Regions from separate parts of the Bacillus sp. NPDC077027 genome, predicted to be linked through region 4. Evidence: riboswitches for the same ligand, from Rfam matches in the RefSeq annotation. Region 4 holds a riboswitch; each other region holds the start of a gene.
The links. Region 4 has a riboswitch for S-adenosylmethionine ahead of ACQKEZ_RS06560 (methionine ABC transporter ATP-binding protein). Riboswitches for the same ligand answer to the same signal wherever they lie in the genome.
Positions count from the first base shown of each region.

Region 1: another riboswitch for S-adenosylmethionine. It lies ahead of metK (methionine adenosyltransferase); the one in region 4 lies ahead of ACQKEZ_RS06560 (methionine ABC transporter ATP-binding protein).
Region 2: another riboswitch for S-adenosylmethionine. It lies ahead of mtnK (S-methyl-5-thioribose kinase); the one in region 4 lies ahead of ACQKEZ_RS06560 (methionine ABC transporter ATP-binding protein).
Region 3: another riboswitch for S-adenosylmethionine. It lies ahead of ACQKEZ_RS11930 (methionine biosynthesis PLP-dependent protein); the one in region 4 lies ahead of ACQKEZ_RS06560 (methionine ABC transporter ATP-binding protein).

Region 1 covers NZ_JBNNIO010000001.1:28,474-35,935, forward strand. Annotated here, with positions in the region: gene pckA (phosphoenolpyruvate carboxykinase (ATP)) at 1-1,499, opposite strand, end outside; SAM riboswitch class I at 1,726-1,860, shown strand; gene metK (methionine adenosyltransferase) at 2,055-3,257, shown strand; gene asnB (asparagine synthase (glutamine-hydrolyzing)) at 3,412-5,310, shown strand; gene ACQKEZ_RS00295 (gamma carbonic anhydrase family protein) at 5,459-5,965, opposite strand; gene ACQKEZ_RS00300 (lysophospholipase) at 6,012-6,791, shown strand; gene ACQKEZ_RS00305 (tetraprenyl-beta-curcumene synthase family protein) at 6,814-7,462, shown strand, end outside.
Region 2 covers NZ_JBNNIO010000003.1:385,209-392,670, forward strand. Annotated here, with positions in the region: gene ACQKEZ_RS12435 (acyltransferase family protein) at 1-635, opposite strand, end outside; gene ACQKEZ_RS12440 (PAS domain S-box protein) at 926-3,136, shown strand; gene ACQKEZ_RS12445 (methylated-DNA--[protein]-cysteine S-methyltransferase) at 3,138-3,629, shown strand; gene mtnA (S-methyl-5-thioribose-1-phosphate isomerase) at 3,875-4,936, opposite strand; gene mtnK (S-methyl-5-thioribose kinase) at 4,943-6,136, opposite strand; SAM riboswitch class I at 6,213-6,371, opposite strand; gene ACQKEZ_RS12460 (pyridoxal phosphate-dependent aminotransferase) at 6,535-7,462, shown strand, end outside.
Region 3 covers NZ_JBNNIO010000003.1:286,241-293,702, reverse strand. Annotated here, with positions in the region: gene metC (cystathionine beta-lyase) at 1-766, opposite strand, end outside; gene ACQKEZ_RS11930 (methionine biosynthesis PLP-dependent protein) at 763-1,881, opposite strand; SAM riboswitch class I at 1,958-2,077, opposite strand; gene ACQKEZ_RS11925 (esterase family protein) at 2,307-3,047, shown strand; gene ACQKEZ_RS11920 (YjcG family protein) at 3,100-3,615, shown strand; gene ACQKEZ_RS11915 (GNAT family N-acetyltransferase) at 3,623-4,057, shown strand; gene ACQKEZ_RS11910 (hypothetical protein) at 4,178-4,435, opposite strand; gene ACQKEZ_RS11905 (UvrD-helicase domain-containing protein) at 4,563-6,854, shown strand; gene ACQKEZ_RS11900 (stage VI sporulation protein F) at 6,882-7,139, opposite strand; gene ACQKEZ_RS11895 (YjcZ family sporulation protein) at 7,280-7,405, opposite strand.
Region 4 covers NZ_JBNNIO010000002.1:184,596-192,057, reverse strand. Annotated here, with positions in the region: gene ACQKEZ_RS06600 (acetyl-CoA C-acetyltransferase) at 1-56, shown strand, start outside; gene ACQKEZ_RS06595 (acyl-CoA dehydrogenase family protein) at 73-1,854, shown strand; gene ACQKEZ_RS06590 (arsenate reductase family protein) at 1,963-2,319, shown strand; gene gcvH (glycine cleavage system protein GcvH) at 2,386-2,769, shown strand; gene ACQKEZ_RS06580 (YusG family protein) at 2,813-3,049, shown strand; gene ACQKEZ_RS06575 (toprim domain-containing protein) at 3,180-3,560, shown strand; gene ACQKEZ_RS06570 (thioredoxin family protein) at 3,573-3,875, shown strand; gene ACQKEZ_RS06565 (SCP2 sterol-binding domain-containing protein) at 3,996-4,337, shown strand; SAM riboswitch class I at 4,439-4,549, shown strand; gene ACQKEZ_RS06560 (methionine ABC transporter ATP-binding protein) at 4,693-5,718, shown strand; gene ACQKEZ_RS06555 (methionine ABC transporter permease) at 5,711-6,379, shown strand; gene metQ (methionine ABC transporter substrate-binding lipoprotein MetQ) at 6,393-7,220, shown strand; gene ACQKEZ_RS06545 (carboxymuconolactone decarboxylase family protein) at 7,323-7,462, shown strand, end outside.

The sequences.
Region 1 (7,462 bases), on a different contig from region 4:
AGCGCTTTTTCTTTATAAGCTTCTGGATCTGCCCATGTTTTGGCTGGTTGAAGCACTTCGTCCGGCACACCTGGAATGTGAAGCGGGATGTGAAGACCGAAGATGTCATCTGTGACCATTTCTGCATGATCCAGATCACCTTCAATTGCAGCTTGAACCATTGCTCTTGTGTGAGCGAGATTCATTCGTTTGCCAGTGCCGTAGCCGCCACCAGTCCAGCCTGTGTTTACAAGGAATACCTTTGCACCATGCTCATCAATCTTTTTGCCAAGCATTTCAGCATAAACATGTGCTGGAAGTGGTAAAAATGGTGAGCCGAAGCAAGTAGAGAAGGTCGTTTCTGGTGAAGTGACCCCGCGCTCCGTACCTGCTAGTTTACTTGTGTAACCACTAAGGAAATGGTACATAGCTTGTTCTTTTGTTAAACGGCTGATAGGAGGTAATACACCGAATGCGTCAGCTGTTAGGAATACGATAGCAGATGGATGACCTGCAATGCTAGGTTTTACAATATTGTCGATCATTTCAATTGGGTAAGCTGCACGCGTATTTTCTGTAAAGAATGTATCATCGTAATCTGCTTCACATGTATCGTCATCAAGGACAACATTTTCAAGAACAGAACCAAAACGAATGGCTTTGAAAATTTGTGGCTCCTTTTCTTCACTCAGGTTCACACATTTTGCATAGCAGCCACCTTCAATGTTGAAAACACCTGATCCTGACCAACCATGCTCATCATCACCGATTAATTTACGGTTTGCATTCGCAGAAAGTGTTGTTTTACCTGTACCAGATAATCCGAAGAATAAAGCAACGTCTCCTCCTTGACCCACGTTTGCAGAGCAGTGCATAGAGAGGATATCTTGCTCAGGAAGCAGGTAGTTCATCACAGAGAAAATAGACTTTTTCATTTCTCCAGCATATTCTGTACCTCCGATGAGAATCGTACGTTTTTCAAAGGATACGATGATGAATGTTTCAGAGTTTGTTCCATCTGTTTCAGGATCTGCTTTAAAATGTGGTGCAGATAAAATTGTAAATGGTTTTTCAGCGGATTTTGGTGTTGATGCGTCAGGTCTGATAAAAAGCTGCTTGGCAAATAGATTGTGCCATGCAAATTCGTTGACGACAGTGATTGGCATACGGTATCTTTCATCGGCACCTGCGAAGCCGTCAAATACAAACAGCTCATCTCTTTCCTTTAAGTATGACACAACCTTAGCATGAAGACGGTCAAAGGCTTCTGGTGAGATCGGCTGGTTCACATTACCCCAATCGATTTTATGTTCAGAATTTGCTTCTTTGACGATAAATTTATCTTTAGGCGAGCGCCCAGTGTATGCACCTGTAGTGGCGCGTACAGCACCCGTAGAGGTTAAAGTTCCTTCATTACGTGCGAGAATTTTTTCAACAAGCTTCGGAACAGATAAATTTTGGTGCGTATTTTCTGCTGAAAGTAGTGTTTGTAAATCTTCTTTTAAATCCACTGAGTTCATAAAAAACCCTTCCTTTACCGTTGAATTTGTTTGTTTCGATTAGTATAACACATTGATAATAATAGTCTATACTATTTGAATTATTTTGTGTGTTTTTTTTCATTTTTGCCATAAAAACATGCTTCTTGGTGATACAATTTAAGTAGGTAAAAAAGGGGATAGATAATTCCTTAGAAGCATTGACATCACATGAGGGTATAAGATAAGATATTTTATTGAACGGATACTCTTATCCCGAGCTGGTGGAGGGACAGGCCCAATGAAACCCAGCAACCGGTTTCTGATGAAAAAGTCAGTACAGCAAGCGAGAAACCAAGGTGCTAACCTGATGCAAGGTCATTTAAACCTTGAGCGATAAGAGTGAAAGGCATGTATATCTCAGACCCTTTCCTCACAATGATGGAAATGGTTTTTTTGTTTTTGGGATATCATATGAACAAATTGCCAATAACATCTCTATATAAACGTTTTCATATAATAGGGAACGAGTTCCGTATCATTTTGAAAGGCCTCATCTTGGGATGGTGTGGTCTTGTACAGGAGGAATTAACCATTATGAGTCAAAATCGTCGATTGTTTACTTCAGAGTCAGTTACGGAAGGACATCCAGATAAAATCTGTGATCAAATTTCAGACAGTATTTTAGATGAAATTTTAAAGAAAGACCCTAATGCACGTGTTGCTTGTGAAACTTCTGTTACGACCGGTCTTGTTTTAGTAAGCGGTGAGATTACGACATCTACTTACGTCGATATTCCAAAAACGGTGCGTGACACCATTAAGGAAATTGGCTACACACGTGCGAAATATGGTTTTGATGCGGAAACATGTGCGGTTCTTACATCGATTGATGAGCAGTCTGCTGATATTGCCCAAGGTGTTGACAAAGCACTTGAAGCGCGTGAAGGGACAATGACAGAAGAAGAAATTGATGCAATCGGAGCTGGTGACCAAGGTCTTATGTTCGGTTATGCGAACAATGAAACAGAAGAACTGATGCCTCTTCCAATCTCTCTTGCGCATAAGCTGTCTCTTCGTTTGACTGAAGTACGCAAGGATCAAACACTTGCTTATTTGCGTCCTGATGGAAAAACACAGGTAACTGTTGAATATGATGAAAATAACAAACCTGTGCGTATTGATACCGTCGTCATTTCAACACAGCATGCACCTGAGATGACACTTGAACAAATTCAAAGTGATTTGAAAGAGCATGTCATCAAACATGTGGTTCCAAGTGAATTGATTGATGAGAACACAAAATATTTTATTAACCCAACAGGTCGATTCGTTATCGGTGGGCCACAAGGGGATGCTGGTTTAACTGGTCGTAAAATCATCGTTGATACTTATGGCGGTTATGCTCGTCATGGCGGCGGAGCTTTCTCAGGTAAGGATGCAACGAAAGTAGACCGCTCTGCGGCATACGCAGCTCGTTATGTAGCGAAAAACATTGTGGCTAGCGGTCTTGCAGATTCTTGTGAAGTACAGCTTGCTTATGCAATTGGTGTAGCACAGCCTGTTTCCATTTCCATCGACACATTTGGAACTGGTAAAGCATCTGAAGAAAAATTGATTGAAGTTGTTCGTGCAAACTTTGATCTTAGACCAGCTGGTATTATCAAAATGCTTGATTTACGTCGTCCAATTTATAAACAAACGGCTGCATACGGACACTTTGGTCGTCACGATTTAGATTTACCTTGGGAAAAAACAGATAAAGCAGCTACACTTCGTAAGGAAGCATTAGGAGAATAACATCATAAAAACCGCTTATTTTAAGCGGTTTTCCTTTTGGGGAAATCTGAACGGATTATTTTGTGAAAAAATGACCTCAATGTGAAACGAAAATGAGACAATAACTGTCTAATTATAGGCTTAATATGAAATAACATAACGTGGAGGCAATCATATGTGTGGATTTGTTGGTGTATTTAATCACCTGCCATTGTCCGAAACTGCTGAACAGGAAGAAACAATTAAACAAATGAATCGTCTAATTGTTCACCGTGGTCCGGACGATGAGGGCTATTTTCATGATGAACATGTAGGTTTTGGATTTAGACGTTTAAGTATTATAGATGTTGAAAACGGGAAACAGCCGCTTTCATATGAAGACGAGAACTACTGGATTATTTTTAACGGGGAAATTTATAATTATGTTGAACTAAAAGAAGAGCTTGTGAAAAAAGGTTATACTTTTAAAACAGATTCCGATACAGAAGTGCTCCTTGCCACATACCGTCATTATAAGGAAGAAGCAGCATCTAAGCTTCGTGGAATGTTTGCATTTTTAATTTGGGATAAACAAGCGCAGTTGCTCTATGGGGCAAGAGATCCATTCGGGATCAAACCACTTTACTTTACACAAATAGATGATCAAGTTTACTTTGCATCTGAGCGCAAAAGCTTGATGGCAGTGAACGAAAATATTGCATTTGATCAAACTTCTCTTCAACAATATATGTCCTTTCAATTCGTTCCAGAGCCAAACACATTAGATGAAAAAGTGCACAAAGTAGAGCCGGGACATCAGTTTACACTACGCCCCGGTCAAGATATTCAATTTAAAACTTACTGGAAAGTACAGTTTAAACCAGCTCAAACAGTTGAAAGTCAATTAATTGAAGATGTGCGAGAAGCGATCTATGATTCTGTCAAGGTACATATGAGAAGTGATGTGCCTGTTGGTTCTTTCCTTTCAGGTGGAATTGATTCTTCTTTCATTGTATCTATTGCAAAAGAATTTCACCCAGAGCTTAAAACATTCTCTGTTGGATTCCAGCAGGATGGCTTCAGTGAAGTAGATGTAGCAAAGGAAACGGCTGATAAGTTAGGCCTGCAAAACTTTAGTGCAGTGATCTCACCAGAGGAATATATGAATGAACTGCCGAAAATTGTTTGGCACTTAGATGATCCGCTTGCAGATCCAGCGGCGATTCCACTTTATTTCGTAGCAAAAGAAGCGAAAAAACAAGTAACGGTTGTTTTATCTGGTGAAGGAGCGGACGAGCTGTTTGGGGGGTATAATATTTATCGTGAACCCCTTTCATTAAAACCGTTTGAATCTGTTCCCGCCATGCTGAAAAAACTTCTTCTTCGTATTGCGCGTATCATGCCTGAAGGGATGAAAGGAAAAAGCTTCATCATCCGTGGCTGTACACCTTTAGAAGAGCGTTATATCGGAAATGCAAAAATCTTCGAAGAGCCGGTCAAGAAAAGCTTGTTAAAGCACTATGATCCGAATGTGACATACCGAGACGTGACGAAGAAATATTTCGAAGAAAGTCAAAGCTATAGCGATATCAACAAAATGCAATATGTGGATATTCACACATGGATGCGTGGGGATATCCTGCTAAAAGCAGATAAAATGACGATGGCGAACTCTCTTGAGCTTCGTGTTCCTTTCTTAGATAAGGTTGTGTTTGAAGCTGCTTCGAAAATTCCAGAAGAGCTCAAAACGAAAGACGGCACAACAAAATATTTACTACGCAAAGCGGCTGAAGGCATTGTGCCAGACCATGTATTGCATCGTAAAAAACTTGGTTTCCCAGTTCCGATTCGTCACTGGTTAAAAAATGAAATGAATGAGTGGGCAAAAGACATTATCAAAAATAGCCAAACGGACGAGTATATTAACAAGGAATACGTTTTTGAATTGTTAAATGACCATTGTGCAGGCAAGGCGGATCATAGCCGTAAAATCTGGACAGTGCTTATCTTTATGATTTGGCATAGCATTTATGTGGAACGTAGTATTGATCCAGAGCAGCTAAACCATCAACCTAAAGAAGTCATTTTTAGCTAATAAAAAAGGTTTTCAGCCTAAGCTGAAAACCTTTTTTGGCATGATAGAAAGCAGAAAACAGGGCAAAATAAGAAGCGGAATATAGTTATTGCTTAATATCCTGAAAAAAACATGATAAAGTGAAGATAAGAGCAATGTCACAGTGTGATCAAAGGGATTTATAAAATTGGCCCTTTTCTACATACTCCCTACGGATGCGGTCCATATCTTGGATGTCCTCTTCTGTCAGGGTACGAACGACTTTGGCTGGCCGACCGAAAGCAAGTGTGCCTTTTGGGATGATCTTTCCTTGTGGGACAAGGCTGCCTGCGCCAATAAAGGCACCTTCACCAATTTCCGCCCCATCAAGAATGATCGATCCCATCCCAATGAGCGCATTTTTTCGAATGATCGAGCTATGTAACGTTACTTGGTGTCCAATTGTAGCACCATCTTCGATGAGAAGTGTCTTTCCAGGGCTTTGATGAAGACAAGATAAATCTTGAATGTTCACGTTTTTTCCGATCCTGACGGGAGCTACATCCCCTCTAATGACGGTTTGAAACCAAACACTTGAGTATTCGCCGATCACTACATCACCTGTAATGGTGGCGTTATTTGCAACAAAGACGGTTTCATGAATTTCAGGTTTAAAATGATGATAAGGGTATAGCATTTTTCCTCTTCCTTTCTTAAATACAACATTTTGTGGGGTGTATACTTTGTGGACTTGGCACGCTGAAAGACCAATTGGCACTATCGTCATTGTACATGGTGCAAGTGAATATCATGGCCGCTATAAATGGCTAATTGAAATGTGGCGTAATGCAGGCTACCATGTCGTGATGGGAGATTTGCCTGGACAAGGCACCTCTACACGGGCACGAGGTCATATTCGCTCTTTTCAGGAATACATTGATGTCTTGGATGAGTGGATTGAACATGCCAAATCATTTAAGCTACCGACTTTTTTACTCGGTCATAGTATGGGTGGTTTAGTTTCAATCGAATGGGTTAAGCAGTATACCCATACAAGAATTGATGGACTTATTTTATCATCACCTTGTTTAGGACTGCAATTTAAACCGAAGAAAATGATGGATATTGCATCAAAAGGGCTAAATGTACTTGCCCCTTCTTTTAAAGTGGAGTCCGGGCTTTCGATTGAATTGGCGACGCGGAATCAAGAAGTGATTGAAGCGGATTCAAATGATTCGTTATATGTGACGAAGGTATCTGTCAGATGGTATAGAGAGCTTGTGAAGAATGTAGAGGCAGCGATGCAGCCGACAAATGCTTTTACATCTATTCCGCTTTTGTTGATGCAAGCAGGCGACGACAAAATTGTCGATAAATCGAGAGTGCTGAAATGGTTTAATGGCATTGAATCTTTGAATAAATCATATCGTGAATGGGAAGGTCTGTATCATGAGATTTTCAATGAACCTGAACGAGAAGATGTGTTTAAGGCAGCAAGAGCTTTTACGGATCAATATATTTAATTGTTAGTTAGGGGTGGAGGATTTGTCAGTACCGGAGCGGCCTTTTGCACTGATGACAAAGATATATAAGGATATTTTTCCGCTTGTTCATCAGGAACTGAAGAAATGGCGAGAGCATGCAGAGCAAATTGAAAATCCAGAATTAAAAGCTCAGGCACTCGCAAGTATAACGAGTAAAACATTTCATTGTGAAGGAGGAGGGATCCTTTCACTTTTAGCCGGAGAAGCAAAAGAGACATGTATTGAATTCATTGTAGCGTATCAAACGATTAGTGATTACCTAGACAATTTATGTGACCGTAGTACGTCACTTGATCCGGCCGATTTTGATATGCTACATCAGGCGATGAAGGATGCACTGGATATAGAGGCAGAACTGAAGCCTTATTATCAATTCCGTGAGGATCAGAATGATAGCGGCTACCTTCATGCACTTGTCAGCACGTGTCAAAAGGTTCTCTTGCGCATTGAAAACTATCCCATCATTCGTCCATATTTACAGAGGTTGTGCGAATATTATAGTGATCTGCAAGTACATAAGCACGTGGTGCCACATGAGCGTGTCCCACGTCTTGAAACGTGGTTCCGCCAGTATGAGGAAAGCTTGCCTAAAATGGAGTGGTATGAATTTTCAGCATGTGCTGGCTCTACGCTCGGTATCTTCTGTCTTG
Region 2 (7,462 bases), on a different contig from region 4:
AACAGGAAAGAATAATCAAACTCGTAGAAGAAACAGAATAAGAACACCCCTGCTAATATGATGAGCGCTGTTACTCTTCCTACATGTGAACGAATGAAATCAAAATGCTCCTTTTTTAAATAGAAGCCGGCAAGGAACATCGGTAGAAAGACAAATGTACGTGATAAGCTAAGTGTATCACTAATGATATCAACATACCCGACGAGTAAGGCAATCGATAAACTGACCACCATCGCCCATTTGAAAGGAAGTTTTGAGAAAGGAAATAAAAGCACATTCCAAAAAAACAAACTGATTAAAAACCATAGTGACCACTGGGGATCGATAGGATTTAGATTCGACATGCTCTCATCCTGAAGAAAGTAATAATACACTGAGTAAATACCTTGAAAAATGAGATAAGGTATGATCAACTTTACAGCGACTTTTTTAATAAAACCAGGCTTTCTAAAGCCTTTTGCAAAAAAACCAGATACTAAAATAAAAGCAGGCATATGAAATGTATAAATAAACTTGTACAAATAAAGTATCCAATCATTATCATGAATAAAAGACCGAAGCAAATGCCCGAAAACGACTAGAAAAATCAGAAGAAATTTTGCGTTGTCAAAATAACTATCTCGTGAAACTGTCATAACATCACCTTTTTCACTTGATTTCAATTCATAAACTATGAGCAACATTCCCTCATTTTCCCCATTCTAAAATACTTTTTTGGTCAATTGGTGATTTGATTTGAAATTGTAGAATGGTTGTGAAAAAAGGGTAAGAAAAGAGAATGCTTCAACATTCCTGTCATCTGATTGAAATATTTAAAATGTAGTATCTGAAAAAGTGCTCTTTTTTTATGAGTCAAATGAAGGAACAATGAAAATATTGTAGAAATACTGTAGAGGAATCAGGTTGGGAAAAGGAGTGTAAGTGAATGGCTGAAACGCTCGATACAAATCAAATCGTGACCACTAAAGAATTCAGAAAATTAGAAAAAGAAAATGAGCATTTGCGGAATGAATTAATGCAGCAGAATATGATCTTTAATAAGACATTAGATGCCATTTTTATATTTGATAAGCAACTCAAGATCATCCAAGCCAACGAAGCAACATGCAGGCTTGTTGAAACATCGAAAGAAAACCTCCTCAATAAATCCGTTCTTGATTTCCTTTATGGCATTCCTAAAAATAGAATCGAATGTTCGTTAGATACATTTTTCAAAAAAGGGAGACTGAAAAAAGAAATTTCAATCCAACTTGAGAGTGGAGAGACCAAATATATTGAGTTTTTCGCAGAGCATGATAAAGTGAATGATCAGTGTATTGTGGTGATGAGGGATGTGTCTTCAAAAAAAATCTTAGAGCGAGAACGCTCTAAGAATGAGCAATTATTGAAAGAGCTGTTCGATCGAGCACTCGATGGAATCGTCATATTTGATCAAGATGGCTGTATAATAGATGCCAACCATTCTTTTTGTCAAAGCTTTGAACTCGATAAGGATCATCTTGCTGAACGCTATTTGCATGAATTTGTTGAAGATAAAAACCAGCCTGCTTTACATCAATTACTCTGTTCATTAAAGGAGACAGGAAAAGCAAAAGGTGAACTCCCTGTTGCACTCCAATCTGGTAAGCACAAATTATTTGAGCTGACGATTACGTCTAACGTGATGAATGGTTTTTTTATGTCGATCATGCGAGACATTACAGAGAAAAGGTCAATGGAAGAAAAGCTTTTAAAAAGTGAAGAGCGTTTTCGAGAAATTTTTGAAAATGCGATGGATGCGATTATTATTTGGACTGATCATGGCGAGATTGTGAGGGCAAATGAATCAGCTTGTCGGATTTTTGAGCTTTCGATGGACAAACTGATCGGTCGTAAGCTCACGGATTTTCTCGTTCAATCAGATAAACGGTATAGACCCACTAGAAAAAGATATGCGAGACATCATGAAATACGTGAAGAATTACTATTCAGAATGGCAAATGGTCAGTTTAAAGAGCTTGAATTTACATCAAAGCATGCGGTTTTAGAAGGTCAGCATTTGACTATATTACGTAATGTGAGTGATCGAAAGCGCATGGAGCAGGAATTGCGTGAAAGTGAACTCAAATTTCGAAAAGTATTTAATGGCTCAATGGATGGAATCGTCCTTTTTAATAATCAATACAATATCATAGATGTGAACCCTTCAGCAGGAGAGTTGCTTGGGCTTACACAGGATGATCTAACCGAAACCAACCTTCTTCATATTCTATCCCCATTTCAGATTGAAAACATGGCTCAGCCTGCACAAGAAATGACATTAGATGAAATGGATAACGAAGTTCCTTTTGTCCTTAATCACCCAGACCAGCGCATTTTAGAGTTTTCGTTTAAACGAAACATTATCCACAATATGAATCTTGCCATATTTAGAGATGTCACTGAAAGAAAAGAATTAGAGGAACGAGTCAGGAAATCTGATACGCTTCATGTTGTTGGTGAGCTTGCGGCAGGAATCGCACATGAGATTAGAAATCCGATGACTGCTTTAAAAGGTTTCATTCAGCTTTTAAAAGGAAGTGTAGAAGGAGAATATTCTCTCTACTTTAATGTCATTACATCTGAATTGAAAAGAATTGAGTCGATTATTACAGAATTTTTGATCTTGGCCAAGCCACAAGCGATTGTTTACGAGGAGAAAAATGTAGTCCAGATTATGAAAGATACGATGGATTTATTACATGCTCAGGCAAATCTTGGTAATGTGCAAATGCATTTAACCGTCATGGATGCGATCCCGCCTATTTACTGTGAACCGAATCAATTAAAACAAGTATTCATCAACATTTTAAAAAATGCGATTGAAGTGATGCCAAGGAAAGGAAATGTATACGTCAACATTAGACGAAAGGGGAAGGAACATATTATCATTTCTCTTCGAGATGAAGGCTGCGGGATGACAGAGGATAAGTTAAGGCGTTTAGGTGAGCCTTTTTATACAACAAAAGAAAGAGGAACTGGACTTGGGCTAATGGTTAGCTATAAAATTATTGAAGAGCATCAAGGTACGATAGAAGTTGAGAGTGAGGAAGGAATTGGCACCATTTTTCACTTAACCTTGCCTTTGAGACAACAAAAACAAGAGGGAGATCATTAACTTGTACTATACCGTTTTTAATGCACCGATTGGAGATTTATACATAGTAGAGCACGAGGGAAATATCACGCACGTCTTTCTTGATGATGATCACTTTTCACAGCAATTGTCTCAAGCGGAGATGATCGCAGAAGAAACACCCCTTTTAATAGAGGCGAAAAAACAGCTGAAAGAATACTTTGCAGGTCAGCGTAAGACCTTTTCTTTACCGCTTAAACAGTCAGGTACAATCTTTCAAGAACAAGTGTGGGAGGCGCTCGCATCGATTCCTTATGGACAATCAAGAAGCTATGTAGATATCGCACGTGCAATTGGTAACCCGAAAGCAGTAAGAGCAATCGGACAAGCCAATCGTCGCAATGCACTGCCCGTCTTTATTCCTTGTCATCGTGTCATTGGAAAAGATCGGTCACTGACAGGATATGCTGGGACGAGAACAGACACAAAAGCCATTCTGCTTGATTTAGAAGGAATACCCTTTGTCAAAAAATAAACCGATTGACCTGTTCCAAATTTTCACATGCGACATATCCTTTTATTAAGTAAAAAAAGTTGGTTGAAGGAAAAAAGGAGGTCGTTTTGATGTTCTGGGGACAGAAAGAAAAAATCTTTGCTTTTACCTCTTTCTTTGTCAAAATTCATGTGATGACGGAAGAACAAAAGAACGAAATATTCATAGCTTCTGAGAATGCAAAAAAGCGCGGTGCTCTTAAACCTTAAGAGAACGGCGCTTTTTGTTTAATGTGTAAGTGTCTTTGAGAAGAGCCCATCAATTTCTTCCGTGTAATTTGATGTGATAATGCCTTTTTCCGTAATAATACCTGAAATGAGATGATGTGGCGTGACATCGAAGGCTGGGTTAAACACCTGCACATTTTCCGGTGCGATTTGTATACCGTTTAATTGTCTGACCTCTTCAGGATCCCTTTCTTCAATTGGAATTTCATCTCCATTTTCGATTGAGACATCAAACGTTGATAAGGGTGCAGCTACAAAAAATGGAATATTGAAATGTTTCGCTAAAATAGCAAGTCCTAATGTTCCGATTTTATTAGCGGTATCACCATTTTTGGCAATGCGATCTGCCCCAACGATCACTGCTGATATTTGTTTTTCTTTCATCGTATGAGATGCCATGTTATCTGTAATTAATGTGACATCCACTCCGCCTTGCATTAGCTCCCAAGCTGTGAGGCGAGCACCTTGCAGGACAGGACGTGTTTCGCAAGCATAAATGTGGAGGTCGAGATTTTTCTTCTTTGCTAAATAAAACGGAGCAAGTGCTGTCCCATAACGACTTGTTGCAATAGAACCTGCATTGCAAATGGTCATGATCCTATCACCAGATTTAAATAGCTGGAGAGCATTTTGCCCAATTTGACGGCATGTCTCCTCATCTTCAATTTGGATTTGAATGGCTTCGTGCACAAGGTCTGTTTTGGCAGCATTCACTGAAGCAGCGCGTGTAATGCGCTGTGCAAGACGTTCTAACGCCCAGGCTAGATTCACTGCTGTTGGACGAGAGCTATTTAAGTATTTTTTGATGTGCAAAACCTCATTTTTGAATACATCCATATCTTCTGTGTCAATCTGTTGTGCACTGAGTGCCAGCCCAAAAGCGGCTGTGATTCCAATGGCTGGAGCCCCGCGAACCTTCAATGTCACGATGGCGTCATATACATCCTCTTTTGTGTTTAAATACTCATACTCTGTTACCTTAGGTAATTTTTGTTGATTTAATATTTTAATGGCGTTTTCTTCCCACTCTACTGAACGGGGGACTTCAAATGATTCAGACAAAACCCGTCACTCCTTTACAGATTGTTGGAATAATGCGACGAGGTCAGACGCTCTTTCCACTGTTTCGTATTGTTTGATAAATGTTTTTCCTAATGAGAGAGCTACTTTCTTTTGTGCAATGCGCTTATTTTGCGGCTCGATGGTATCAAGATCGGCAGCATGGGCAAGGCCGATTGTGCGGCGAACCAATTCACAGCCAGCAAAACCTGTCGCTTCTTTCAAAATGCGGTCAAATGTTTTTTGTAAAAAGCTGTCTGAGATGCTAAAGGCTTCAATGCTATCCTCTTTCCAAGCTTTCGTAAATACTTCTATAAACGTTGTCCACACATTTTCGACGTGATCCAAAAGTGGCTTTTGCTCATCCTCGTTCTCGCGTGATAAAGCACTAATGAATAAGTTTGCAATAAAGTGCCCGATATCAAATCCAAAAGGACCATAAAACGCAAATTCTGGATCAATTACTTTTGTTTCATGTTCATTTGCAAAAATACTACCTGTATGGAGATCACCATGAACGAGTGTTTCGGCAGATGTGAGGAAAATTCGCTTGAGCTCAGCAGCCTTTGCCAGTAGCTCTAAATCAGCCCACAGTTTTTCTGCTTCTTCTCTTAGTTCTTCTTCAAAATCATTTGTGTTACTATCAAAAAAAGGATCTGTAAAGACAAGCTTTTCTGTGATATCACAAAGATCAGGGTTGGTGAATTGTTTGACAAACTGTTTTTTTAATTTAGGATCAGTAGCAAAATCCGATGAGTAAAACAGGGTTTTTCCTAAAAATTCGCCAATATGATCAGAAAGTTTCGGATAATTTTTTCCGACAATTAGCCCTTTTCTGACGATTTCAAGGTGTGATAGATCTTCCATCGCTGTCACCGCAAGTGTTGTATCAGAGTAATATACTTCTGGAACGAGGTGTGCTACATATTCAGATTGTTTGATTAAAGCTGAACTTTCAATTCGCGCCCGATCCAGTGCTAGAGGCCAGCTTTCTCCAACGACTTTTGCATATGGTAAAGCTTGTTTAATGATTAATCCTTTTTGGTGATCATGATCATAAAGATGAAAGACATAGTTTAAGTTTCCGTCTCCAATTTCAGTACATGTAAGCTTGCTGCTACCCTGCAGTAATCCAAGTTTTATGGCGAGAGCAACCGCCGAGCTTTCAGTTAATTCTTCATAGGATGCTGTTAGTGTTGCCAATTGTTTTCCCTCCAAATCATATAAAAAAGCCTCTTTCTCCTGAGAGAAAGAGGCTTTTATGTGTATGCTTAAGCCTCTCCTATCTCTCAGATATGAATCTGATGGAATTAGCACCGTGCCTTACAAGACTGTTGTCTTGGCGCTGATATAGCTGCGCCCCACTTTGCAGTGGTATTAATGGTCGGTTGCTGTTGGGGTCAAAAGGCCAATTCCCTCGCCCAACTCTCGATAAGAGAAAAATCAAATGAAGTTTTCAAAAAATAAACGCATTTCTTAATACATGATATTATCAGAGCATATCTTCTGCTGTCAATCATTTTTCAAAATACCTTTACAATGAATCAATGAATCCATTACAGTGAATGTATCATGATGTAACTTGAATAGAAGGTGAATAAATGGAATTTCAACAATCAGACATATTAAAAAAATTACCAGAACAATTTTTTGCGTCATTGGTTCAAAAAGTACAGGCAAAGGTGAAGGCAGGCCATGATGTGATCAATTTAGGACAAGGAAATCCTGATCAGCCGACACCGGCACATATTGTAAGTGCTATGCAGGAAGCAGTCGAAAAACCAGAAAACCATCAATATTCTTCTTTTAGAGGAACGGCTAAGCTAAAAGCTGCTGCTGCTGAGTTTTATCATAGAGAATATGGGGTTCAGCTTGACCCAGTAGAAGAGATCGCCATATTATTTGGAGGCAAAGCAGGGTTAGTTGAATTGCCACAATGCCTTCTGAATCCAGGCGATACGGTGCTTGTTCCAGATCCAGGTTATCCTGATTACTGGTCAGGTGTTGTATTAGCCGGGGCTGACATGGCATTTATGCCACTTCTTGAAGAGAATGCTTTTCTACCAGACTATGATAAGCTCTCAGTTGAACTGAAAGAAAAGGCGAAGCTCATGTACTTAAATTATCCGAATAATCCGACGGGAGCAGTGGCAACAGCTGATTTTTTTGAAAAAACAATTACGCTTGCCAAAGAAAACGGTATTTGTGTAGTGCATGATTTTGCTTATGGAGGCATCGGATTTGATGGAGAGAAGCCAGTAAGCTTTTTGCAAACGGAAGGCGCAAAGGAGACCGGAATTGAAATTTATACATTGTCCAAAACATACAATATGGCAGGCTGGAGAGTCGGCTTTGCAGCTGGAAACGCATCTGTGATTGAAGCCATTCAACTGTATCAGGATCATATGTTTGTTTCTCTGTTTAAAGCAACTCAAGATGCAGCGGCAGTAGCTCTTTTAGGTAGTCAAGAGTGTGTTAGAACGCAAAATGACCGCTATGAAAAAAGAAGGAATGCTTGGATTAAGGCAT
Region 3 (7,462 bases), on a different contig from region 4:
TGTCTAAACGAACTTGGAGTGTTTTTAATCCGCGTAGGACAAGCCAGCAATCCTGCACACCTAGCACAGCTCCAAATGAATTTTGTAATTTGTATAATTCATTTCCAAGCGTTTCATCTTTGACAACCGCAAGTCCAGAAAGGACATCACTATGGCCGCTTAGAAATTTTGTTGCACTGTGTAGAACAATATCTACCCCAAGATCGAGCGGACGTTGAAGTGCAGGTGTTAAGAACGTATTGTCTAAGAACGTTAAACAGTCATGTTTTTTTGCTAGTTTCACGACACCTTTAATATCCGTTATACCGAGCGTAGGGTTTGATGGTGTTTCCATGTAAATGACCTTTGTATTAGACTGAATGCTTTTTTCCACTTCATTCAAATTCGTCATATCGACAAAGGTATGTTCAATCCCAAATCGGCTGAGCACCTCTGTAATCATCCGAAATGTACCGCCATATACATCTTTTGTGATTAACACATGATCACCTTGAGACAGTAAGAGAAAAGCCGTTGAAATAGCTGCCATGCCTGAAGCAAATGCGAAGCCTCTTGTTCCTCCTTCAAGAGAGGCGATCGTGTCCTCTAGTGCCTGTCTTGTTGGTGTGCCCGATCTAGAATAATCATATTTGCCAAAATCGTCAAAGTCACTTTGATGAAATGTCGATGCATGTTGAATTGGCACGCTCACGGCTCCTGTTGTGCCATCTGTTTTAAACGGATTGTGTACGAGCTGTGTTTCTAACGTCCATTCGTGCTTTGTCATTTTACTTTCGCCTCCTCTTGCACTTGTGATAATGCCTGTTTGAGATCCTTTTTTAAATCTTCAACGTGTTCAATTCCTACAGAAAAACGTAGTAATTTATTACAGACACCATTTGCAATCCGAATTTCTTCTGGAATGTCCATGTGGGTTTGTGTTGCTGGATAGGTAATGAAGCTTTCAACCCCGCCAAGGCTTTCTGCAAAACAGATCGTTTGCAATTGCTTTAAGAATGGATTAACCCATTCTTCCTTCGCCAACCTGAACGATAACATTCCGCCTTTTTTAGGATAAAGAACATCTTGAATTTCTGGCTGATCCTTTAAAAATACGGCAAGCTCCTTCGCATTTGCTTCATGTTGCCGCATTCTCAGTGCAAGTGTTTTCATCCCTCTCATAAGTAGCCAAGAATCAAATGGGGATAAAACGGCACCGATTGCATTTTGATGTTGAAACATAGCTTCCGATAATTCTTCTCCCTTTGTCACCACTAGTCCAGAGAGAACATCGTTGTGACCTCCTAAATACTTGGTCGCACTATGAATGACAATGTCGGCACCAAGTGTGATCGGCTTTTGCAAGACGGGTGTGTAGAACGTATTATCTACAATAACAAGAATGCCGTATTCTTTTGCAATTGTAGCGACTTTTTGAATATCTGCTTCTTGCATAAGTGGGTTTGTTGGCGTTTCAATAAAGATGGCTTTGGTCTCTTTATTTATTTTTGAGCGGAAACAGGCTTCGTCTGTAAAATCATCGTAAAGGAAACGAAGGCCGTATTTTTTCCATTCGTTTTCAAATAGGCGATATGTACCGCCATATAAATCAGACGATACAATTAATTCATCTCCGCTTTGAAAAAGAGCCATAATGGTTTGAATTGCTGCCATTCCAGAGCTAAAGGCAAAACCAGCTGTGCCTTCTTCGAGCGTCGCTATGGCATCTTCTACAAGCTGTCTTGTCGGATTTTTCGTTCGAATGTAATCAAAACCTGTTGATTCTCCAATTCCTCTATGTCTATATGCAGTCGAAAAATAAACGGGCGGATTCACAGTTCCAGTTACTACTTCACTACGGTTTCCAATTTGAGCTAATTTCGTTTCTACATGTTCCGTCATTTGACACCATCCTAATGTAAAAATCTTTTAAAAACAGAAAACCCTTCTTCATAAGAAGAAGGGTTTTAGTCGCTTCTTCTTATCTTCCAAGCAAAAAAAATGCTTGCTGGATTTAGCACCTTGGTACACCGCACGGCGGTGCATACCGGTTGCTGAGGTTTCAAAGGGCCAGTCCCTCCACCTCTCACGATAAGAATGTTTTTGTAAGTTTGTTCTAATTCTTAATACTGTAACGCATACAACAACATTTTTCAAGGGTAAATCGGTGCTTTTCCAGACGATTATTTAAATTTTCTGCATTTTTAAAAAGGGCGAGATGACTGCCATTGGATTGTACGTTTCAAATAGAAAGATCCTCGTTTTTCATGATACAATGGATGGAAACGCTTCACATGTTTTAACTTGGATAGTTGGAGGAATGGATTGTGGTGAAGAAAACAGGAATGATACAAGAAGAAATGTTACATTCAACTGAACTTGGGGAAGATATGACTGTACTCATCTATTTACCAGTCAATTATTCACCCTTGTATAAATATCATGTCATTATTGCACAAGATGGACATGATTACTTTCGATTAGGAAAAATCGGCAGACAAGCAGAGGAATTGATGCAAAACAAAAAAATGGAACGTTCCATCATTATTGGAATTCCATATAAAAACGTCACAGAAAGAAGAAATACGTACCACCCTGAAGGGAGTAAATTCGAAGCCTATAAACGATTCTTGGCAAATGAACTTGTTCCATATATTGACGACCATTTTCCAACCTATCAAATTGGAGCGGGTCGCACATTCATTGGTGATTCATTGGGCGCAACGATTTCGCTTATGACAGCAATTGACTATCCTTATTTATTTGGGGGTCTTGTCCTTCAGTCTCCGTATGTTGATCACGCAGTCCTTCAAGCCGTAAAAGAAGCAAGTACACTGACTCATTATGCGATCATTCACCAGATCGGCTTACAAGAAACTGCCGTTAAAACAACAGATGGACAAATACTTGATTTTATCGAGCCAAATCAAAAGCTCAAAGAATTACTTGAAACATCAGGTGCTGATTATATATTTGAAACATTTGAAGGAGATCATAAATGGACGTATTGGCAGCCGCTCATCTCTCCTTCGCTAAAAAGAATTTTGCCCCATTCGTTAATCGACTGAATTTTGTTATAATAACTTGTAGCACACATTTTCTTTATCAGGAGGGAAAACTATGAAATACGGAGTTGTTTTATTTCCATCAAAAAAATTGCAAGATATTGCGAACTCTTATCGGAAACGTTATGATCCGAACTACGCACTGATCCCGCCTCACCTGACACTCAGAACACCGTTTGAATTAACGGATCATGAAGCAGCTGAGGTTGTGACAACACTGCGTGAGTATGCAAAGCATGCATCTCCTATCACACTAAGAATTAAAAAATTCAGTTCATTCGCTCCTGTAAACAATGTTATTTATATGAAAGTAGAACAAAATGAGGAATTAACTGCCCTCAATGAAAGGCTTTATGCTGATCCTATAGACGGTACACCAGAATATGCTTTTGTACCACATGTGACTGTGGCTCAAAAATTATCAGATGATGAACTTTCTGATGTACTAGGTTCATTAAAACTAAGAAGTATTGATCACGAAGAAACCGTTGATCGATTTCACCTTTTATATCAATTGGAAAACGGTTCTTGGACAGTATACGAAACATTTCTATTAGGAGAAGGGGTTTAATCACAGTTTGGAGACAGTCATTGTAAGAACAAAACAACAACTAGAAGATGCATATCATGTTAGAAAAGAAGTTTTTGTTAAAGAACAGCAAGTGCCTATTGAAATAGAAATTGATGAATTAGAAGATGTCGCTACTCATATTGTCATATACAATGACGATCATGCACCACAAGCGGCTGCAAGGTTGCGAATCCTCGACGCTCAAAAAGCGAAACTTGAACGGATTTGCGTGTTGAAAGAAGCTCGTTCATTCGGGCTTGGGTACAAGCTTTTGGAAGCACTAGAAGAAGAAGCGCTTAAAAACGGGGCAAAAGAAGCCATTATGCATGCTCAGGTTCAAGCTTTGCCCTTCTATGAAAAAAAAGGCTATCGAGTGATTTCAGAGCCATTTGAAGAAGCAGACATTCTACACGTTAAAATGTCAAAGCCTCTTTCCGCTTAATATACAGTTATTCTACCATGTTTCCTTTTAAAAAAAGATCAGTATGTCAGATGATATACTGATCTTTTTTTAATGAGAAAAACCCTTCAATCACGAAGGGTTTTTAGAAAGCGTATCCATTTAAACATACACATTAATGTTTAATCCTTTGCCTTCCTCCATAAACATGTCTCTCACAAAACGTTCTCTCTTTTTTTGTTGCACTTTTGTTTCTGCTTCTGTGAGAAAGTCTTCTTTTTTCTCTATCTCTTGATATACTTTGTCATGAAAAGTGCGCGCGACCTTTGTCACTTTTGCATAATCTTCTTTATCCTGAGGAGCAGGACGATTCATATATTGAAAATACAGATCCGGCTGAATCGGTGCTATATATCCCATCAAGAACGCCTCCTTCGCTACTCTTATATTCTATTATTCCCTAATAAAGACTGTTTGAAACACGATACATTTGATATGATTAGTTTTGTTTCTTTTTTCGATTTTCACATATACTGGAGGACTAGCTTTGAAATGCGCACGACTCAATGATCGAACGATTTCATTACATACATATTCGAGAGAACACTATCAATTCCTTCATGAGGAAGGGAAAAAAGGACATTTATTTTGTCCACATTGCGGAAACCCCATATTTTTCAGATTAACGATTCATGAAGCTCCTGCCTTCGTTCACAAACAAGCATCACATCTAAATGATGAATGTGAGAAGGCTTGTGAACATGCCGAAAGCTTACAAAAGGAACAAACACCTTCTTATCAAGAACATGGAGGATTTCGTTTTCCTACAGGAAAGCAAATCATTACACAATCAAATCAAGTGCAAGAATGGCAAATGCCGAAGCCTATTAAAACAAATGAAGAATTTCGTGCGCTAGCGGAACAAACACATTCAATCGAACCCTTTACACACGTGTCATTCAGTACACCTCAGTTAGAGGCAGTCACACATACAGATGGACCAATGCTTGTGTTAGCAGGTGCCGGAAGCGGCAAAACACGCGTTCTTACTGCGAGAGCCGCGTATATGATCTCGGGGCAAAACATTCCTGCTCATCACATTTTACTTGTGACGTTTACAACAAAAGCAAGTGCTGAGATGAAAGAACGATTAAGAACCCAATATGGGCTAAAACCATCACAAGCAAGTCAAGTCATCACCGGAACCTTCCATAGTCTTTTTTATAAAATGCTACTACATGACAATTCAAAGAGATGGCACGGACAACAATTAATCAAGTTCGATTGGCAAAAGGAACAGTACATTCGAAAAGCTTTAATTGAGGAAGGACTTGATGAAAAGGAATACCCGATGGATCAGATTCTTCAGCTCATTGGTTATTGGAAAAATGCTTTTTTACCGAATGAAACACCAGATTTAGAAGATACAAAAGAAAAACAGATGTGGTCAATTTATCGGCATTATGAGCGTCAAAAGCAAGAAAATAACCAATTTGATTTTGACGATATGGCCATCTCCTGTCTACATATGCTAATGGCAAAACCCGCACTCTTAAAAAGCTATCAAGACAGGTTTCAATATATCTTAGTTGATGAATTTCAAGACATTAATCCTGTCCAATATCGGATTATCCAGCTTTTAGCTGCTGAATCTAAGCAGCTCTTCTGTGTCGGTGATGATGATCAAGCGATTTATGCGTTTAGAGGGAGTAATCCATCATTTATTCTTGATTTTCCAAAGGATTATCCATCAGCAAAAATTGTCCATCTCCATGCCAACTATCGTTCTCATCATACAATTGTCGCTAGTGCTGATGCAATTATTCAAAAAAACCAACATCGTTTCAAAAAAACATTACGAGCCGTTCGAATTGAACAAACAAGTCCCATCCTCTTTTATCCACATGATGAAGAAGAGGAAGCGACAATGATTGTATCAGATATTCAAGATAAAATTGCAAATGGTGCAAATCCGAATGATTTTTGTGTTTTGTTTCGTACAAATACTGGCGGTAGAGCTATTTATGAGCGACTACATCAATCAGCCATCCCTTATCAGGCAGATACTGGCGTGAAATCTTTCTACAGTCGTAGGATTGTCCGGATGATTCTTGCATTTCTTTCACTGAGCCAGAATGAAGATGATGTCACGGCGATGAAGCTATTATTGCCTGTCTTCTTTTTAAAACAGCAGGCACTCAACACATTAAAAGCTTTGACCATTACAGAAGACTGTTCTATGGTTGAAGCACTTGCGAAACTGACAGACATTAAACCTTTTCAACAAAAGAAATTAAGATCCATTGCACCTCTATTTCAAACACTTCGGAAACTAAAGCCAACTGAAGCCATTTCATTTATTGAACAAAAATTGGGTCTTGGTGATTATTTAAAAAAGCGTGGAAATGATTTGAGCATCCTTGAAAAAGGGGCAGATGATGTGCGTGATGTGAAAACAGCCGCTAAACGCTTTGAAACAATCGAGGAATTCCTAGCACACGCTGATCATATGAAATCAGCAGAAAAGGAAAAAACGGATCATTCAGGTGTACAACTCATGACGATGCACCGAGCTAAGGGGCTTGAATTTAAAACAGTCTATATTACCTGTGCCGTAGATGGTGCTCTCCCACATGACTTTGCACTTGATGAACTGAGAAACGGAAATGAAGAAGCAATTGAAGAAGAACGACGCCTGCTCTATGTGGCAATGACAAGAGCCGAGGAATCACTTTACTTGTCCATTCCATCCTTTCGAAGAGGGAAAACAGCACATCGTTCAAGGTTTTTGTATCCTGTTCTTGCTCAAAAGCGTGAAGAGGTGCACATAAAACAGTAGGCCCTCCTTAAATGGAGAGCCTACTGTTTATTTTTTATTGTTCATCATTTTCGAAATTGTATTAAAGTCAAGCTTCTCTTTTCCGCTAGTAATCGACTGAACAATTTTATCTTCTAGCTCTTTTGGTACGCGTTTATTCGCCATCTGCGCCACTTTTTTAATCACACCACGAACAGTTGCTTCATCTTTAAAGTTAGCGTTTTGCAATGATCCAGCTAATTTAAACACGTCATTCATATTGACACCTGTTTTGTTTTCTACGCTTTTAAAAAATTTATTATCCATTCATTTGCCTCCTTTTTGTGGAGTAATCACCTTACTATATGAAAATAGGCGGGATATGTGCCTATCCTAAAGCCACTTTTGACCAAATAGAAAGGAAAGCAAGGGTCATTATCCCATTGCTCCCCTCACTTCTTGCCTGATTAGTTGAAGAAAGAAGCACCAACAATGATTAGAAGAATGAACAACACGACGACAAGAACAAATGTTGAACCATATCCACCGCCGTAACCGCCGCCGTAGCCGCCACCGTAACCGCAACAACTCATATTTAAGCACCTCCTCTACTCAATTACAAAATATGAAAAAAATCCTTTTTTGTTTGG
Region 4 (7,462 bases):
TCACGATGTGTATCGGTGGTGGAATGGGCGCAGCTGGTATCTTTGAACTTATTTAAAAGGGGGATGAAAAGGATGAAGGCAATGGAGGAAGTGAAAAAGGGTGGTAGCTTTTTAATAGAAGAGACGAATCACGAACACATTTTTACCCCAGAGGATTTTACTGATGAGCATCAGATGATTGGCAAAACAACAGAGGATTACATTTTACAAGATGTTGTACCTCATATTGATGAAATTGAAAACCACCAGTTTGATCATTCTGTTCGGTTGCTTAAAAAAGCGGGGGAGCTTGGACTACTTGGTGCAGATGTTCCTGAGGAGTTCGGCGGTCTCGGGTTAGACAAAATCAGCTCTGCGATTATTACAGAAAAATTTGCAAGAGCAGGTAGCTTCTCACTTTCTTACGGTGCACATGTAGGCATTGGCTCTTTGCCTATTGTTCTATTCGGCAATCAGGCGCAAAAGGAAACATATTTGCCAAGCCTCGCTTCAGGAGACACGATCGCTGCCTATGCTTTAACGGAGCCAGGGTCAGGCTCTGATGCGCTTGGTGCAAAAACAACGGCTATTTTAAATGAAGCGGGTACACATTACGTGTTAAACGGAGAAAAACAATGGATCACAAACTCTGCTTTTGCTGATGTCTTTGTTGTATACGCTAAAATTGATGGTGAACATTTCTCAGCATTTATTGTTGAAAAGGATTATCCAGGTGTGAAAACAGGACCAGAAGAGAAAAAAATGGGGATCAAGGGATCATCAACACGGACACTAATTTTAGAGGATGCACAAGTACCGATAGAGAATCTACTTGGGGAAGCTGGCAGAGGGCACGTGATCGCATTTAATATTTTAAACATTGGTCGCTATAAGTTAGCAGTTGGAACCATAGGCGCATCCAAACGAGTCATTCAGCTTTCAGCCGAATACGCCAATCAGCGTAAGCAATTCCAAACGCCAATATCTCGGTTTAGCTTAATTGGTGAAAAGGTAGCGAATATGTCTGCAAAACTGTATGCCATGGAAAGTGCTGTTTATCGCACAGTCGGTTTATTTGAACAACGCATGGGCATTTTAAGTGACGAAGAGCAAAAGGATGGGAAACAAATTGCGAAATCCATTGCTGAATATGCGATTGAGTGCTCGCTCTGTAAAGTACTTGGCTCTGAAACATTAGATTATATTGTCGATGAAGGAGTCCAAATTCATGGTGGATATGGATTTATGCAAGAGTATGAGGTAGAAAGAGCTTATAGAGACTCACGTATTAACCGTATTTTTGAAGGAACGAATGAGATTAACCGCTTGCTTGTGCCAGGAACTTTTCTGAAAAAAGCGATGAAGGGCGAACTGCCTCTTCTTGAAAAGGCCCAAACATTGCAGGAAGAATTAATGATGATGATGCCAGAAGAACCAGGAGATGCACCGCTAGATCAAGAGAAGTTCCTGTTGGAAAATGCGAAAAAGATCGCCTTAATGGTGGCTGGAATGGCAGCAATGAAATACGGCAAAGCACTTGAACGTGAACAAGAAATCCTTGTCAACATTGCGGATATTGTCAATGCCATTTTTGCTGCAGAATCTGCTGTGCTTCGCACTGAAAAGGCGATTGCAACAACAGGAGTGGAAAAGAACGATCAAAAGCTTTTATATACACAAATTTTCACACAAGAAGCGTTATTAGAAATTGAAGCTCATGCGAAGGAGTCGCTAATTGCCATGGAAGAAGGCGATTCTCTCCGCATGACGTTATCTGCACTGCGCAAGCTGACTAGATTTACACCGATCAATGTCATTGAAACAAAACGTCAGGTGGCAAAGCGTATATTTGAAGCGGAAAAATATGTTGTCTAAACGACTAGAGAAAGGTGCGGATACCCTCCGCACCTTTTGTAAGCATACACTTAGGTTTTTAAAATGATTTATGGTAAACTGTTGTCACGAATTGCAGGGGGTGAAAACATGGCTTTAGATTTTTATGAATACCCGACATGCGGAACATGTCGAAAAGCGAAAAAGTGGCTTGAGGAAAATGGGAAAGACATCAACAACATACATATCGTTGAAGAAACGCCAAGCAAAGAAAAGCTCAAAGAACTATATGAAAAAAGTGGCTTAGAGCTGAAAAAATTCTTTAATACGAGTGGACAAAAATATCGAGAGCTAAAGCTCAAGGATCAGCTTCCTGCAATGTCAGAGGACGAGCAATTAGAACTGCTTGCTTCCGACGGTATGCTGATTAAGCGTCCAATCACAACTGATGGCAAACGAGTAACAGTTGGATTTAACGAGGATACATTCAAAAGCGTCTGGAAATGATGTAACTTTCATCAGATTATGGTATCTTCAATATAGATGGAATGAAAAGACTGGAGGGGTAAGTAAATGAGCACACCAAAAGATTTACGTTATTCAGAAGAGCATGAATGGGTGAAAGTAGAAGGCGATAAAGTTCGCATCGGGATTACGCATTTTGCACAATCCGAGCTTGGCGACATCGTTTTTGTTGAACTACCTGAAGTAGGGGACAAAATTACTGCGGACGAGCCTTTCGGAAGTGTTGAATCTGTTAAAACGGTTTCTGAACTATATGCACCAATCAATGGTACAATCGTTGAAGTGAACGATGAGCTTGATGACAGCCCAGAATTCGTCAATGATTCACCTTATGAAAAAGCATGGATGATTGTTGTTGAACCATCTGATGCCTCAGAGATCGAGAACTTAATGACAGCTGAGCAATATGAAGAAATGACAAAAGAAGATTAATTCAAATGAAATTGGACACTCTATTATTATGGGGGTGTCCAATTTGTCTTTTCAAAAAGAACAAGTAGACATAACAAGCCATATTACAGGACGCTTTAAAGAAAACGGAATGGTCCTGTATCACAATAAAGAAGAAATTGGAAAAATGATAAGCGAAGATCAATATGAGCTGAAATCAGGCTATTCTTACGACGGAAACAGATTTTATCAACTAGCTGATACACTGACGAGCGGTACTGAAAAATACGTCGATTGTGATGAAGAAAATGGCTGGTGCTGACAGCGACAAATGAGTATGAAGACTGCAAGCGAGTATGCTGCAGTCTTTTTGACGATTGAATGCGATGATGCCTTTCACCCGAGCCTCACGTCTTTACATCATCTGCTAAAGATTGTAATCTAAAAGAGAAATGAATCAATGTCAAAAGGGCCAGGTGATCGTGATGAAACATCTTGAAATAGAAAAGGTCATCATCGTGGAAGGAAAGTCTGACAAACAAAAAGTAAAAGAAGTGATAAGCGAACCTGTCACCATTATTTGTACCAATGGCACGATCAGCACGTCAAAGCTTGATCAATTAGTGGACGAACTGTTTGGTAAAGAAGTCTACATATTAGCAGACAGCGATGATGCTGGAGAAAAATTGCGCAAACAGTTTCGGAAGGAATTCCCGGAAGCACTTCACCTTTTCATTGATAAAATGTACCGAGAAGTAGCGACCTCACCATCTGCCCATCTTGCATCTGTCCTTTTAGCTGCAAACATTGATGTTCATTCGAAATATTTATGAGGGTGGACGCACATGAAAGACATTCAAGAACATGAATTAAAAAACATACAAGATGATATATTTCTTTTATACTTATACACACCTTTTTGCGGAACGTGCCAGCTCGCCAAGAAAATGCTCACTGTCGTAGATAAGATGCAACAGGACGTACCATTTTATGAAAATAACCTAAACTACTCTCCAAACATTGCCAAAGCACTAGAGATTGAAAGTGTGCCTTGCTATTTACTGTTTAAAAAAGGAGAACTTGTTAAAAAAGGTTACGCCTTTCATTCTGTTCCATATCTTCACGAAATGATTGAAACCGCTAAATAAAGCGGTTTTTTGTCATATTTCAAGCCATTCCTTTGTAAATTTGTCGAGTTATTTATAAAGGACTAGCAGATGTTGATAGAGAAATGTTATGTATAACCAAATGATAGGGAGGTTATACATGTGAAAAATGTCAATGCCAATGGAAATGCAAAGCAACGCTTTCTGTTAAAGCCGTTGCTCTCATCATCATCCTTGAAAATCACATTTGAAGCGGAATCGGATTCTTGTACTCTGATTGTGGATGAACGTGGTCAAGTAGAAAAACTACCTACAATTGAGTTATCAGACCTCACTTTCTACGGCGAGAAAAAGGAGATTCTCCAATTATTAGATGGGGATTTATCCTTACAGCAATTAATAAACCGGGGTCAAGTGAAGGTAAAAGGGTCCTTTCGAGCCTTATTAAGACTAGAAGCAGTCCTTTGGCTTACAAACGGATTTTTCAGGAAAATGATAACTTAGTTGTTTACTGGGAGATTAGCGATTTACAGCGTTGACATATCTCAATTAGCATGTTATCCTACGTTAGGAAAAGAAGATCATCACATAAAACAACATAATTTCTCTTATTAAGAGAGGTGGAGGGACGTGCCCTATGAAGCCCGGCAACCGTCAGCATAAAGCTGAAATTGGTGCCAATTCACTCAAAGCGAGCTCGCTTTGAAAGATGAGAGAAAGGCGTATTTTAGATAAAAGGCCTTTCTGCTTGTGTTGCAGTTAGGTCTTTTTTACTGACCTTGAGCCTATAACTCATAATGAATAAACCTTCGTATGTGATGGCACGTATAGATTCAGCAAGAAAGCAGGTGATCAGACTGTGATCCATTTACAAAATGTATCAAAAACATACCATTCAAAAAATGGAGATGTCGACGCAGTAAAAGACGTTAATCTATCGATTGATAAAGGTGAAATATTCGGAATTATCGGCTATAGTGGTGCAGGGAAGAGCTCTCTGATCAGACTACTAAACGGTTTGGAATTGCCAACAGAAGGCACAGTCGAAGTAGCGGGTAATAAAATAAATGACATTTCAAGTAGTAAGCTTCGAAAAGCAAGACAGGAAATCAGCATGATTTTTCAGCACTTTAACTTACTCTGGTCAAGAACTGTCAGACAAAACATCATGTTCCCACTTGAAATTGCCGGCGTTCCGACGTCAAAGCGGATTGCTCGTGCAAATGAACTAATTAAACTGGTCGGATTAGAAGGAAAAGAAAACGTCTATCCATCTCAGCTTAGTGGGGGACAAAAACAACGTGTCGGGATTGCAAGAGCACTTGCAAACGATCCAAAGGTTCTCCTTTGTGATGAAGCAACCTCAGCACTTGACCCGCAAACAACAGATTCCATTTTGGAACTGCTTGCGGATATTAACAAACGATTAGGCTTAACCATCGTCCTGATCACACATGAGATGCACGTCATTCGTAAAATCTGCCATCGTGTAGCTGTCATGGAAAATGGTCGAATTGTAGAAGAGGGCGAAGTTCTTCGCGTCTTTAGACAGCCAAAGGAAGAGATGACAAAGCTATTTGTGAAACAACTCGCTGATCCGGAGGAAGCTCAAGAAACGATTGAACATGTGTTGGAGCGAGTAAAAGAAGGAAAGGTCGTTCGTTTATCCTTCATTGGTGATTCTGCGGAACAACCGCTCATTACAGAAATCATTCGAGAGTTTCAAGTGGATGTGAACATCCTTCAAGGGAAAATCTCGCAAACGCAGGAAGGTGCGTTTGGAACACTTTTTATCCATATTAATGGAGAAGAAGCTGAGGTTCAAAAAGTCATCGCCCATATTCAAAGCAAACAGGTAGAAATTGAGGTGATGACAAATGTTTGAGAAATGGTTCCCAAACGTTCATTTAGATGTCATTTGGAATGCAACTAGTCAAACGATCTATATGACACTCATTTCTCTCGCTTTTGCTTTTGTGATCGGAATATTGCTAGGTCTATTGCTATTCCTAACTGGAAAAGGCGGATTATGGGAGAATAAGCCGATTAGTGTCATCATCGGTGCAATCGTGAATATTTTCAGGTCGATTCCCTTTATCATTTTAATTATACTTTTATTAGGATTTACAAAGCTAATAATGGGCACGATTTTAGGTCCAAATGCAGCACTTCCTGCACTTGTCATCGGCTCAGCACCGTTCTATGCTCGTCTTGTGGAAATCGCATTGCGAGAAGTAGATAAAGGTGTCATTGAGGCAGCAAGATCAATGGGCGCTAAAACAACGACCATTATATTCAAAGTGCTTCTTCCAGAGTCGCTGCCGGCCCTTATTTCTGGAATTACTGTGACAGCAATCGCACTGATTGGATCAACAGCCATTGCTGGAGCTATTGGTGCAGGCGGTCTTGGAGATTTAGCTTATGTTGAAGGCTATCAATCTGGAAACACTGACGTGACACTCGTCGCAACTGTATGTATATTAATCATCGTGTTTATTATCCAAATCATCGGTGATTTTATAACTAATAGAATTGATAAACGTTAAGGAGGAAATATAAATGAAGAAATTGATTTTAAGTGCTCTATTTCTTGCTTTTGCAGGGATTTTAGCTGCTTGTGGTTCATCTAACAACACGAGTGATTCTGACAACAAAACGATTACGGTTGCTGCTTCAAAAACACCTCATGCTGAGATTCTTGAAGAAGCGAAGCCACTTTTAAAAGAAAAAGGCTATGATCTAAAAGTAAAGGTACTCAGTGATTACAAAATGTACAACAAAGCATTGTCTGAAAAAGAAGTGGATGCAAACTTCTTCCAACATATTCCTTACTTGAATGAAGAAAATAAATCGAACAAAGATTACAATTTAGTGAGTGCTGGTGCAGTACACCTTGAGCCATTTGGTATTTACTCTAAGAAATACAAAGCTGTCAAAGATATTCCAAACGGTGGGACAATCATCATGACGAACAACGTAGCAGAACAAGGACGTATGCTTACTCTTCTTCAAAATGCAGGCGTCATCAAGCTTGATCCGAAAGTAGATACAATTGAATCAACTGTTGAAAATATTACAGAAAATCCAAAAAACTTGAAGTTCAAAAAGATCGCTCCTGAACTTACAGCAAAAGCGTATGAGAACAGTGAAGGCGACGCAGTCTTTATTAACGTGAACTACGCCATTCAAAACAAATTGAACCCAAAAACGGATTCTATCGAACTTGAATCAACGAAAAACAACCCATATGCAAATATTGTTGCTGTTCGTAAAGGTGATGAGAAGTCAGATAAAATCAAAGTATTAATGGAAGTTCTACACTCTGACAAAATTAAAGAATTCATTGATAAAAAATATGAAGGTGCTGTATTACCAGTATCTGAATGAAGTGCCTAAAACCCCGTTTAGCAAAAACGGGGTTTTTTGTGTATTTTTTCAAAACTCGTTCATAATAAAAACGTACAAATGACCTGAAGGGATTGAATGAGAATGAACGAACAGCACGCAAGCGGTTCCATGCAGCAATCACTTTCTGATTATAAAAATGCGATGGGGGCCTTTCAGAAGAAAATGCCGGTGTTCGGTAAAAAGTTTAACGAATTCACTGAGCAATGCTTTAGTAGCGACTC